Regions from separate parts of the Peribacillus sp. SIMBA_075 genome, predicted to be linked through region 1. Evidence: riboswitches for the same ligand, from Rfam matches in the RefSeq annotation. Region 1 holds a riboswitch; each other region holds the start of a gene.
The links. A riboswitch is a leader RNA that binds a small molecule or an ion and turns the genes downstream of it on or off. The one in region 1 is predicted to bind S-adenosylmethionine.
Positions count from the first base shown of each region.

Region 2: linked by a shared signal. The riboswitch ahead of SB775_RS15005 (O-acetylhomoserine aminocarboxypropyltransferase/cysteine synthase family protein) and the one ahead of SB775_RS14155 (methionine biosynthesis PLP-dependent protein) in region 1 are both predicted to bind S-adenosylmethionine.
Region 3: linked by a shared signal. The riboswitch ahead of SB775_RS10370 (methionine ABC transporter ATP-binding protein) and the one ahead of SB775_RS14155 (methionine biosynthesis PLP-dependent protein) in region 1 are both predicted to bind S-adenosylmethionine.

Region 1 covers NZ_JAWRYN010000017.1:19,198-23,263, forward strand. The annotation lists gene fumC (class II fumarate hydratase) at 1-1,356, opposite strand, end outside; SAM riboswitch class I at 1,693-1,806, shown strand; gene SB775_RS14155 (methionine biosynthesis PLP-dependent protein) at 1,894-3,006, shown strand; gene metC (cystathionine beta-lyase) at 3,003-4,066, shown strand, end outside.
Region 2 covers NZ_JAWRYN010000019.1:24,124-28,189, reverse strand. The annotation lists gene SB775_RS15015 (methionine ABC transporter permease) at 1-65, opposite strand, end outside; gene SB775_RS15010 (methionine ABC transporter ATP-binding protein) at 58-1,092, opposite strand; SAM riboswitch class I at 1,257-1,368, opposite strand; gene SB775_RS15005 (O-acetylhomoserine aminocarboxypropyltransferase/cysteine synthase family protein) at 1,487-2,797, opposite strand; SAM riboswitch class I at 2,897-3,002, opposite strand; gene SB775_RS15000 (thioredoxin family protein) at 3,139-3,447, opposite strand; gene SB775_RS14995 (toprim domain-containing protein) at 3,451-3,816, opposite strand; gene gcvH (glycine cleavage system protein GcvH) at 3,909-4,066, opposite strand, start outside.
Region 3 covers NZ_JAWRYN010000010.1:59,443-63,508, forward strand. The annotation lists gene SB775_RS10360 (MetQ/NlpA family ABC transporter substrate-binding protein) at 1-740, opposite strand, end outside; gene SB775_RS10365 (methionine ABC transporter permease) at 762-1,412, opposite strand; gene SB775_RS10370 (methionine ABC transporter ATP-binding protein) at 1,426-2,448, opposite strand; SAM riboswitch class I at 2,767-2,878, opposite strand; gene SB775_RS10375 (hypothetical protein) at 3,244-3,771, shown strand; gene SB775_RS10380 (hypothetical protein) at 3,825-4,066, shown strand, end outside.

The DNA.
Region 1 (4,066 bases):
TACCCATGCTTTGAATTCAGCTTCCGTCAGGAATTCTAATTTCAACGCCGCTTCTTTTAACGTAGAGTTGTCCTTGAATGCAGTTTTGGCGATCTTGGCTGCTTTTTCATAACCAATATGCGGGTTCAATGCTGTTACCAACATAAGTGAACGGTCTACATTTTCTTTGATTTTATCTTCATTTGCAGTGATGCCAACTGCACAATTAATGTTGAAAGAGTGAATGCCTTCCGTCAATAATTTCACCGTTTGCAGGAAGTTATAGATGATGACTGGTTTGAATACATTCAGTTCAAAGTTACCTTGGCTTGCTGCAAAGCCAATCGTAGCATCGTTACCCACGATTTGTGTCGCAATCATGGTAAGCGCTTCACTTTGTGTAGGATTGACTTTACCTGGCATGATGGAGCTGCCTGGCTCGTTTTCAGGAATGGCAATTTCGCCGATTCCGCTTCTAGGGCCACTTGCCAGCCATCTGACATCGTTCGCAATTTTCATTAAATCCGCTGCCAATGCTTTCAACGCACCGTGTGCGTAGACGATTTCGTTATGGCTTGTCAATGCATGGAACTTATTATCCGAAGTGACGAAGGGATGTCCTGTATCTGCTGCAATTTGTTTGGCCGAAAGTCCTGGGAATTCTTTTTTTGTATTGATTCCCGTTCCTACAGCCGTTCCGCCTAGGGCCAGGTTCAATAATTTTTGGCTGCTTTCCTGAATCATCGCGAGATCTTTATCGAGCATCGCTTTCCAACCGGAAATTTCTTGTCCCAAAGTCAGTGGTGTTGCATCTTGAAGATGTGTCCGGCCAATTTTCACGACATCCCAAAATTCTTTTTCTTTTGAATCGAAAGTATCACGAAGTGCTTTGATGGCAGGAACCAATTTTTCAGCGACTTCCATAAAGGCTGCAATATGCATGGCGGTCGGGAAAGTATCATTGGAGCTTTGTGCCTTGTTAACATCATCATTCGGGTGAAGGGTTTCGGATTCACCATTTTCTTTTAACCATTCATTCCCTTTGTTAGCGACCACTTCATTCACGTTCATATTACTTTGCGTACCGCTTCCCGTTTGCCAAACTACAAGTGGGAAATGTTCATCAAGCGAACCTTCAAGGATTTCGTCGCAAATCTTAACGATGACATTCTTTTTAACCTCCGAAAGATCGCCAAGATCAAAGTTCACCTTTGCCGCAGCTTGTTTAACGTATGCAAATGCACGAACTAATTCAATCGGCATTTTTTCGTTACCGATTTTGAAATTGTTACGGCTTCTCTCCGTTTGTGCACCCCAATATTTATCGGCAGGAACTTTCACTTCACCCATCGTATCTCGTTCGATTCTGTATTCCATGTGTTCTCCTCCTATTGTTTGCACTATTCATCGAAGACCATATGTATATGAAATGAATAATGTCATATTATTCTTTCTCTCTATACATTGTACAAACTTTATTTTTTTAATGCAAAAATAACCGGCCAAGCCTCCCCCTTTTTCTTTAAAATCCATTTAATATCGTGTTTATCCCTGGACCCATGCAAATTTTGGATATTCTTTTTAGACACATAAAGTGTTGACACCGCTAGTCTCCAATTGCCCTTTTCATGAAAATCAAAGCATTATCATCCAAAATGTTCTTGACAGTATTTTATATATATAGTAAATTCAAAAGAAATTGAATAATCTAAACTCTTATCGAGAGAGGTAGAGGGAATGGCCCGATGACACCTCAGCAACCTTCATTTGTTTCAAACCAATGAAAAGGTGCTAATTCCACAAGTTTGTGAACTTGGAAGATAAGAAGAATGACTCGTCCCTATTTAATCAAAGTCTTCTTCTTAAAGAAGACTTTTTTTTATTTTATTTAACTAAAAAGGAGCAGTGAAAACTATGTACAAAACTGAAACATATCTTGCTCAATTAGGAAATCGCAGTGAAACGGCGACAGGAACAGTCAATCCGCCAGTATACTTTTCAACAGCTTTTCGCCATGAAGGAATCGGCCAATCGACTGGATTTGATTATACAAGGACAGGTAATCCTACACGCCAACTATTGGAACGATCCATCGCAGATCTGGAAAAAGGCGACCAAGGTTATGCCTGCAGTTCAGGAATGGCAGCCATTTCTACTATACTGGCCTTATTTAAATCAGATGATGCATGGATTGTCAGCGAAGATCTTTATGGCGGTACATATCGTCTGTTGGAACAAGGGTTTAAGAAATGGGGATTGAAGTGCGACTATGTGAACACTTGTTGTTTGGAGGATATTGAAAAAGCCATCACTCCTCACACGAAAGCCATCTTCATCGAGACTCCCACTAACCCTCTTATGCAGCAAACGGACATTAGCGCCGTTGCAGCATTGGCCAAACGATTTAATTTATTGTTAATCGTTGATAACACCTTTTACACGCCTCTTATTCAACAACCAATCCTGCTTGGAGCAGATATTGTGATCCACAGTGCAACCAAGTATCTCGGTGGTCATAATGATGTGCTCGCTGGACTGATCGTTGCTAGCGGCGCTGAATTATGTGATGCACTTGCCTTTCATCATAATGGCATGGGAGCTGTCTTGAGCCCCTTTGATTCCTGGCTGTTGATGCGCGGAATGAAAACCCTGGCATTGCGGATGGAACGTCATGAAAAGAATGCCAAGATACTTGTAGATTACTTGGCGGAACATGATTGTGTTACAGATGTATTGTATCCCGGTAGAGGCGGCATGATTTCATTCCGTATCATTGATGAAGCGGCGGTCAACCCATTTTTACAATCACTCTCATTAATTTCGTTTGCAGAAAGCCTTGGAGGGGTTGAAAGCTTCATCACCTATCCTGCTACACAAACACATGCCGATATACCGCTTGAAGTCAGAACGGCGAACGGGGTTTGCAATCGCCTGCTGCGCTTCTCCGTCGGCATTGAAGACAGCGAAGATTTGATCCAGGACTTACAGCAAGCATTCGCACATGTAAAAAGGGAGGCACTACGATGACCACTCATGATTTCAGCTTTGAAACCAAATTACTTCATAATCAACATAAATTCGATCCTGCAACAGGCGGTGTGAGCGTCCCCATTCAGCACGCATCCACTTTCCATCAATCCGATATCGATCAATTCGGCAAATATGATTACAGCAGAAGCGGGAACCCAACTCGCGAAGCACTGGAAGATATCATTGCCGAACTTGAGGAAGGCACTCACGGTTTTGCCTTTTCATCAGGTATGGCAGCCATTTCAACAGCTTTCCTGCTGTTGTCTGCCGGAGACCATATCGTCATTTCCGAAGATGTGTATGGAGGTACGTTCAGGATGGTCACAAACGTTTTGACGCGTTTCAATATTGAGCATACATTCGTTGACATGACGGACCTTGAAAGCATTAAAGCTGCCATTCAGCCAAATACGAAAGCCATATACATCGAAACGCCTTCAAATCCATTACTAAAAGTGACCGATATTAAAGCAGTATGTGATATCGCAAAAAAAGCCGGTGCTTTAAGCTTTGTTGATAATACATTCTTGACCCCAGCATTACAAAAACCACTGAATCTGGGCGCTGATGTTGTCCTTCATAGCGCAACGAAATTTTTATCCGGCCATAGTGATGTGATAGCTGGACTTGCCGTAGTAAAAGATCCGGATTTGGCAGTAAGACTCGGTTCCCTCCAAAACTCCTTTGGAGCGGTTCTTGGTGTACAGGACGCCTGGCTTGTAATGAGAGGTCTGAAAACCTTGTCCGTTAGAATGGAACACTCCCAAAAAGGGGCAGAAAAGATTGCCGCCTACTTAAATGAGCAGCCTTTGGTGAAAAAGGTTTATTATCCTGGCCTGGCCGATCATCCACAGCACGAAATCCAGCAAGGCCAGTCGCTTGGTGCAGGGGCAGTCCTATCATTTGAATTGGAAAGCGAAGAAGTCTTCCGCTCTTTCGTGAACACTGTCGAGCTTCCTGTCTTTGCCGTAAGCCTTGGAGCGGTCGAATCGATTTTATCCTACCCGGCCAAAATGTCCCATGCTGCCATGCCTGCTGATGAAAGGGAAAAGCGAGG
Region 2 (4,066 bases), on a different contig from region 1:
AGCGTTTCTTTCGTTGCTTCTAAAATGGATTCCCAATCTACATTCGGCAATAATTCTTCAAGCATGAGTAATCACCTCCACGCCTACCTGCTGTGCTTTTATGAATTCTATTGCGCGGAGCATTTCATCCTCATTACCATCAAGGTGGATAAACAACGTTCCATATGAACCGCTTCTTGTTTGGGATATTTTACCTTGAACGATATTGACATCCAACTCGAAGTTACGTACGAGCTTGGTGATCAACGGGCTTTCTGCATGATCACCTACAAAAGTCAATTGAATCACTTTACCTGCAGGAAAGCGTTCAAGCAAATGGTCCATCGTTTCTTTCGTTTCTTCTGGTTCCGTTACCTGTTGCACGAAACGCTTCGTCATTTGTTCTTTAGGATTCTTGAATACATCCAGGACAGGTCCCTCTTCAACGACTTGCCCGTTTTCCATCACGGCCACGCGATGACAGATTTTACGTATTACATGCATTTCATGTGTTATCAGAACAATCGTCAACCCCAGGCGCTGATTGATGTCAACAAGCAATTCGAGTATGGAATCGGTAGTCTGTGGATCTAAGGCAGAAGTCGCTTCATCACAAAGCAGGACCTTAGGATCATTTGCAAGGGCCCTGGCTATTCCCACCCTTTGCTTTTGCCCTCCGCTTAATTGCGAAGGATATGCCTTTTCTCTGCCTTCCAATCCGACTAACTTGATCAATTCGTTCACACGCCTGGTGCGTTCAAGTTTTGAAACTCCTGCAATTTCCAATGGGAAGGATATATTTTCCTGAACGGTCCTGGACCATAATAGATTGAAATGTTGAAAAATCATGCTGATTTCCTGACGTGCCTTACGGAGCTGAGCCCCTTTAATTTTTGAAACTTCCTTCCCAGCCACCACAACGGATCCCTCTGTAGGTGTTTCCAATCCATTGAGCATTCTGATCAAAGTACTTTTCCCCGCTCCGCTGTAACCAATAATACCGAAAATCTCGCCGTTATTTATTTCAACATTCACATTATTTACTGCCTTAATAGTCTCACCGTTTCCTTTTCCTGTTCGGAAAAGCTTACTTACTTTCGTCAATGTAATCATTAATGCTCACCTCTTTTATCCAATAAAACCTATGAACTTAGTTGATTTCTCTACATTATTAGTCAGTTTTTAATACCATTTTTTCCTTTCATGAAGGTTTTCCCAAATGAAATAGAAAAAACCTTTCTGCATGAGCAGAAAGGCAGGTGAAGAAGCTGGCCTTCCTCTCATCTTCCAAAGTAATTAAACTTTGTGTGAATTGGCACCTTTCCAAGGAATCTCCTTGTCGGTTGCCGGGTTTCATCGGGCACATCCCTCCACCTCTCTTGATAAGAGCTAATATATAGAATATTTGTACAACATTAAGTTCTTTAGTATGGGGAAATTTTATCATAGATAAAAAAGGAGTGCAATGTATATTATTTCTAGTAAAAGAATGAACTGGACTTTTTGCTTAAACCGTTTTAGACGTCAGGGAGACGATATTCGTCGCTTTTTCAATTGCCTGCTCTAAATCTTCTATTAAATCCTCTGCATTTTCAATCCCGATGGATAAACGGACCTGATCAGCACGCACTCCCGCTTTCGCCAGACCTGCATCATTCAATTGTTGGTGGGTCGTACTGGCAGGGTGGATGATTAAACTCTTAGCATCCCCTACATTAGCTACATGGGACCATAATTCCACCGAATTGATAAGTTTTGCCCCGGCTTCGCGGTCACCCTGTATTCCAAAAGTCACAACAGATCCTGCTCCCTTAGGCAAGTATTTGTCCGCAAGGGCTTTATCTGGATGATCCTCTTTACCGGGATGTGAAACCCAAGTCACGGCAGGGTGATTTTCCAAATATTGAATAACAGACTTGGTGTTCGAAAGATGCTCTTTCATTCTTACATGCAGCGTTTCAAGTCCAAGCGTAAACTGGAATGCACTTTGGGCACTTAGCGCAGGACCTAAATCACGAAGCAACTGCACTCGGGCTTTCGTTATAAAAGCAGCAGGTCCAACTGCATCGGCGTATACAAGACCGTCGTAGCTTGGGTCTGGCTCCGTAAAGCCAGGGTAGTTTGGCGAGTTCCAGTCGAACTTCCCTCCATCCACTATGACACCGCCTAACGTCGTTCCATTTCCCAAAATCCATTTTGTAGCGGAATGGATGACAATATCCGCCCCAAAATCAATTGGTCTGCATAGATACGGTGTAGCGAAGGTATTATCGATAATTAAAGGTATCCCGGCTTCGTGGGCGATGTCCGCTACTGCTTCTATATCAAGGACCCTCAAACTTGGATTTCCGATCGTTTCAGCAAATATGGCTTTTGTTCTTGGCGTAATTGCCCTTTTGAAACTTTCTGGGTCATCAGGTGAAACGAACTTCACCTTAATCCCATATTTAGGAAGAGTATTTTCAAAAAGATTATACGTGCCGCCATATAATGTAGAGGCTGAAACAATTTCATCCCCTGCACCGGCAATATTCAGGATTGACAGTGAGATGGCTGCCATTCCGCTTGCAGTTGCCAATCCGCCGATACCGCCTTCCAATAAGGCCATTCTTTCCTCAAAAACACTGACCGTGGGATTATGGAGTCGTGTATATATATAACCATTCTCCTTTAAACCAAATAAATTCGCTGCATGGTCTGTGTCTTTGAACAAGTATGCATTGCTTTGGTAGATAGGGACTGCCCGGGCACCTGTTTCATCAGCTTGCAGACCGCCATGAACACTCAATGTTTCAAAACGCAACTTTTTCTCTGACATATGATTTCACCTTTTTCTATGGATTTAGTTGGAATTTCATGAAAACCTGGCCTTTCATAAACAAAAAAACCACTTCCACAAGAAGAGGTTTTAAAACACACCTCATCTTCCAGAGCCAACACTCTGCTGGAATTAGCACCGTATATAAATTTATACCGGTTGCCGGGCTTCGTCGGGCCAGTCCCTCCGCCACTCTTGATAAGAACTATTAAATTCAGCCGTTACTTACTTAATTCAAAATATAGCATTTTAGAATTAATCAGTCAATGAATTGTTAGAATATTCTTTTTTTGATTTCAATTTGGGAGCATAAAAAAACCAATCCGGTTCTGATTGGTTTCTTAGCTGATTTCCTTAAGCAATCCATACAAATAAGGAACGGATTGAAAGGCATATATTTTTTTGTGCAGCTGTCCTTTTTTGAAAAGCAATAAACAAGGGACACTTTCAATTTCATACGATTCGGCGATTGCTTGGACATAGTTCATATTCATTTTGCCTGCCTTCAATTCCGGGAAAAGTTCCATGGATATCGTCAGCATCTTGGAAGCCACCTGACAGGTACCGCATAAAGGCGTATATAAATATAAACAAAAGGTTTCCCCTTTTTCAACGGCAATCTTACACTCTTCTTCTTTCCATTCCTGCATCAATTAATCGTTCATCCTTTGACTTAAAAATTTCATTTTCACATTCATATTGGCAGATAAAAGCACAGTTGCGATATGATGTTCGGGTGAGCTTTCCACTTCTTTGTACATTTTATTAATATACAGGTGGTTCGCTTCCGGCATTTCCCTTCGGAATTGCTTCCGCAGCTTTTCTCCTGATTCATCTGCGTCAAACAGGAGATAAACATCACGTTCCATCAATTCATCCACTAATTCATCGAGCTTAGTTAATGATATGGTCCCATTCGTACATCTTATATCCACATCTTCATTTAAAACGGAGGCAACTTTTTTTCTATCGGAACTGCCTTCTACAATGATCACTTTATCGAACTCGCCCCATTCCATGTCATCACTCCATCTCACGAATTATGTGCGCAACTGCAATTGTACAAAATGAAAAAGAGAGCAGGCCTTTCCAGGCCCCCCTCTCCTTTATTTTAACCGTTAATCAAACTTTCATATTCTTCAGCGCTCATCAGATCTTCAATATCACTGCTATTTGATGGTTCAAGCACGATCATCCATGCTTTTTCAAAAGGAGATTCATTTACATATTCAGGGTTGTCACTTAAATCTTCGTTTACTTCAACAACCT
Region 3 (4,066 bases), on a different contig from region 1:
TCCACTAATTTTTTCAGCTCAGGACGATCGGCATTTCCCTTTTTAACTGCAATGATATTAATATATGGTTTCGCCGTTTTACTTTCATGGAATAAAGAATCTTTTAATGTAAGTCCTGCTTCGACGGCAAAGTTATTATTAATGGCTGAAGCATCGGCATCATCCAAAAGACGCGGTGTATTGCCGGCAGCAACAGGTTGGATTTTCAATTTTTTCGGATTATCCTTAATGACTTCCAAAGAGCCCGATCCATTGAATTCCTCTTTCAATGTAATCAATCCAGCTTCTTGAAGAAGGAGTAAGGAACGGCCAAAGTTTGTTGCTTCATTAGGAACGGCTATAGTCGCGCCATCTGGAAGACTTTTAAGACTTTTATGTTTTTTCGAATAAAGGCCCATTGGTGCAATTACAGTCGACCCGATGGCCTCTAATTTCAAATTTTGATCTTGGATGAATTCATCGAAGTAGGCGACCGTTTGGAATGAATTCGCATCAATTTCACCTTCACTTAACGCAAGGTTCGGTTGGATATAATCATTAAACGTGACCAGTTCGATATTCAGCCCCTTCTTTTTCGCTAAGCTGACAATGTATTCCCACGTTCTCGTATCCCCGTTGCTGACACCCACTTTCACTGTTTTCACATCATCCGAACTGCCTGATGCACCCTCTTCGTTCCCACATGCTGCTGACACGATGGCCAATGCCAATACTATGATCGTTAATAAGATTTTCTTCATTTCCCCAACCTCCTGTTATTTTTATCTTCTTCTGATTTTTTTTGAAACGAAATTCCCGGTGGTTTGCAATAATTGAACGATGATCACGAGCGCCGCCACTGTGACGACCATCGTCATCGTATCGAACCTTTGATAACCGTAAGCCAAGGCTAAATCTCCTACCCCGCCTGCACCGACAGCACCTGCCATGGCTGTAGAACCAACCAGCCCGATTGTCGCTGTTGTAAATGTAAGGATCAACGAACTAAGTCCCTCGGGAATCAAAAAGCGATAAATGATTTGCCATGTCGTCGCCCCCATTGCCTGAGCTGCCTCGATGATCCCTTTGTCCACTTCCAACAGGGAGTTCTCCACAAGCCGGGCAATATAAGGAGCCGCGTAAAAGATAAGCGGAACAATGGCTGCATTCGTTCCGATCGCACTGCCTACAATCATTCTAGTAAACGGAATCAGTGCTACAAGCAAGATGATGAAAGGAACCGACCGCAATATATTGATGATCGGATTCAATACATTAAAGATCCATTTATTCTCCAGGATATGACCCTTTCTAGTAATGACAAGCAGGATACCTAGCGGGAGCCCAATCAATCCGGAAAATACCAATGAGATGGCTACCATATAAAGTGTGTCACCGAAAGCGGTCGACAGCTGCTCTGCCGTTATTTCCATTCCCCAAAGCGTATTACCCATTTACCTGCACCTCCTGGACGAGAATCCCCTCATCTTTAATATATTGATAAGCCTTGCCCACCTCTTTTTTGTCACCTGTCACTTCGATGATCAAATTCCCAAAAGGCGTTTCTTGAATTTCAGAAATATTGGCTGATAATACACTTAAATGAACATCATATTTCTTCGAGATGGTTGAAAGTAAAGGAGTACCCGAAGTAGTCCCAATAAAATTAATTTTCCAAATAATCGGGATATGGGACCCTATACTTTTCAGGAAACTTTGTGGAATCTCGTCATGTATGACCGTTCTCACGAAGTTTTTTGAAATATCCGTTTGCGGCTTCGCAAAAACTTCGAAAACCGAACCTTGTTCAACGACGCATCCGCCCTCCATGACCGCTACCTTATTGCAAATTTCCCTGATGACAGACATTTCATGAGTGATTAGCAGAATGGTAATATTGTATTCTTTATTAATTTTTTTTAAGAGCTGCAGTACTGCACTCGTTGTTTGTGGATCTAATGCAGATGTAGCTTCATCACACAATAAGATCGATGGATTGGTAGCCAATGCCCTCGCAATTCCGATCCGCTGCTTTTGACCGCCGGATAATTGTTCCGGATAACTCTTTGACTTGCTTGATAAGCCAACGAACTCTAACAGCTCGCCTACCCGCTTTTTGATTTCTTTACCAGGGGTTCCGGACAAAACGAGCGGCATGGCGATATTATCAAAAACGGTCTTTGAGTTAAGCAAATTGAAATGCTGAAAGATCATCCCGATTTTTTTCTTTTCAGCCCGTAATTCCTTTGGGTTCAATTTGGTTAAATCCTTGCCGCCAACAATCACCTGACCATCTGAAGGGTGTTCCAGCAAATTGACCAACCTGATCAATGTACTCTTCCCGGCTCCGCTATAACCGACTACACCGAATATATCCCCCTTTTCCACTGTCAAATTAATGCCCTTCAAAGCCTCGACAGTCTGTTTCTTTGTTTGATAAACCTTTTTAACATTTTGAAACTCTATCATCCAATCTCCCCCCATGCTGTTTATTTGTACAAATTCATTATCAGAGAAGAGCTTTGCAAAGTTTCATAATGATCGGGTTAAATTTTCGAAACTCACGAGTAAATGCACGAAACTCACGAGTAAATGCATGAAACTCACGAGTAAATACTCACAACTCATGATTAATGATCGAAACTTACGAGTTAATGCACCAATTCTCCAAATAACCATATACATTCTGAATAAACAAAAGAGGCCTCCTCCGTCATCAGACAGAAGAGGCCTCTTTTAGACATAAAAAAGAGTAAACTCTTAAATTAATTATCTAAGAAAAGCTCCTTCTTATCTTTCAAACTTTCGTCCGTTGGAATTAGCACAGTATTTTTACAAAAGTAAAAACCCGCTGCCGAGGTATCATAGGGCCAAGTCCCTCCACATCTCTTGATAAGAATTAACGTTATATTTAATTATGTCCTTCACTATATATTCTAATTTCCCTAAAGTCAACCATATTTTCCATCATTCTAAACATTTTCACAGTATAGTCAATTGACGGTTTTTTTTATTATATAAATATAATTCTTTCTCTATTTTATAATGATTTGCTCATTCTCCACAACATAGAAGTCGCTCAGTTATAACAGCTACAGATTATCTGTAGCCTTTTACACTGTCTACTTAGAGGGGATAATATCTCTGGAGGGCCTCAACTTTAATTAACTAATTATGAAAAAAATGTTAATTAAATATTGATTATTCATATAATTCAAAATATCATTAACAAAGAAGTTAAATACATAAAATGAGGTGGGATTCTTGGGATTTTCAAAAATATTATTATCAACAAGTCTATGCTTCACGTTATTTTCAGGTTTTTCATTATCAGAGGCAAAAGCAGAAACAAGTAAAGACCCTATTGCAATAGAACCATTTGCTTGTACAGAAGTAGGGACTTACACAACATCTTATAAATCTAAAACAACTTCAACAAAAACTGAATTTACACATTATGCAACAAATAATAGTAGTGTTACTGATAGTGTTACTAGATCTGTTCAAATTTCTTATGCTGCTACAGTAAGTATAGGAGGAGAAGCATCATTTAAAGTACTACAAACAGGGGCAAAAATAACAGCTAATGTCGGGTATGGATATAATAGTACAAAAACTCTTTCTACAACTTGGTCTATTCCGAAGGGAAAATGGAAATTAACTGCAGGAAGTAAATGGGTAAAAGCCACAGGAACTCGTTATAAAGTTGTTGCACCTTGTAATTTAACAAACGGAACTACTACAACTGCTAATTATACTTATGCAACATGGAGCGAAAAAGTTAAACAATAATGATATTTCGAGATTTAAAGATTTTTTTTACTAATAAACAGAGGTGTTAAAATATGCTTCTAAAATATATTTGTCCTTTTATCTTTTGTATGTCCCTTCTAATGGGGTGTAATTCTTCAGAAAAGACAAGTGAAAGAAGTGCCAATAATCCAATTGAATCTGAACAGAATAATTCATCTATTCAGAAAAACAAATCATTAGAAAACAAGTTGCGCCCCCCTAAATTTAGCATAACAAATTTCGAAATGAATTATATTCCTAAGAATAAGGAATTAACTTTTCTTATGAATTACGA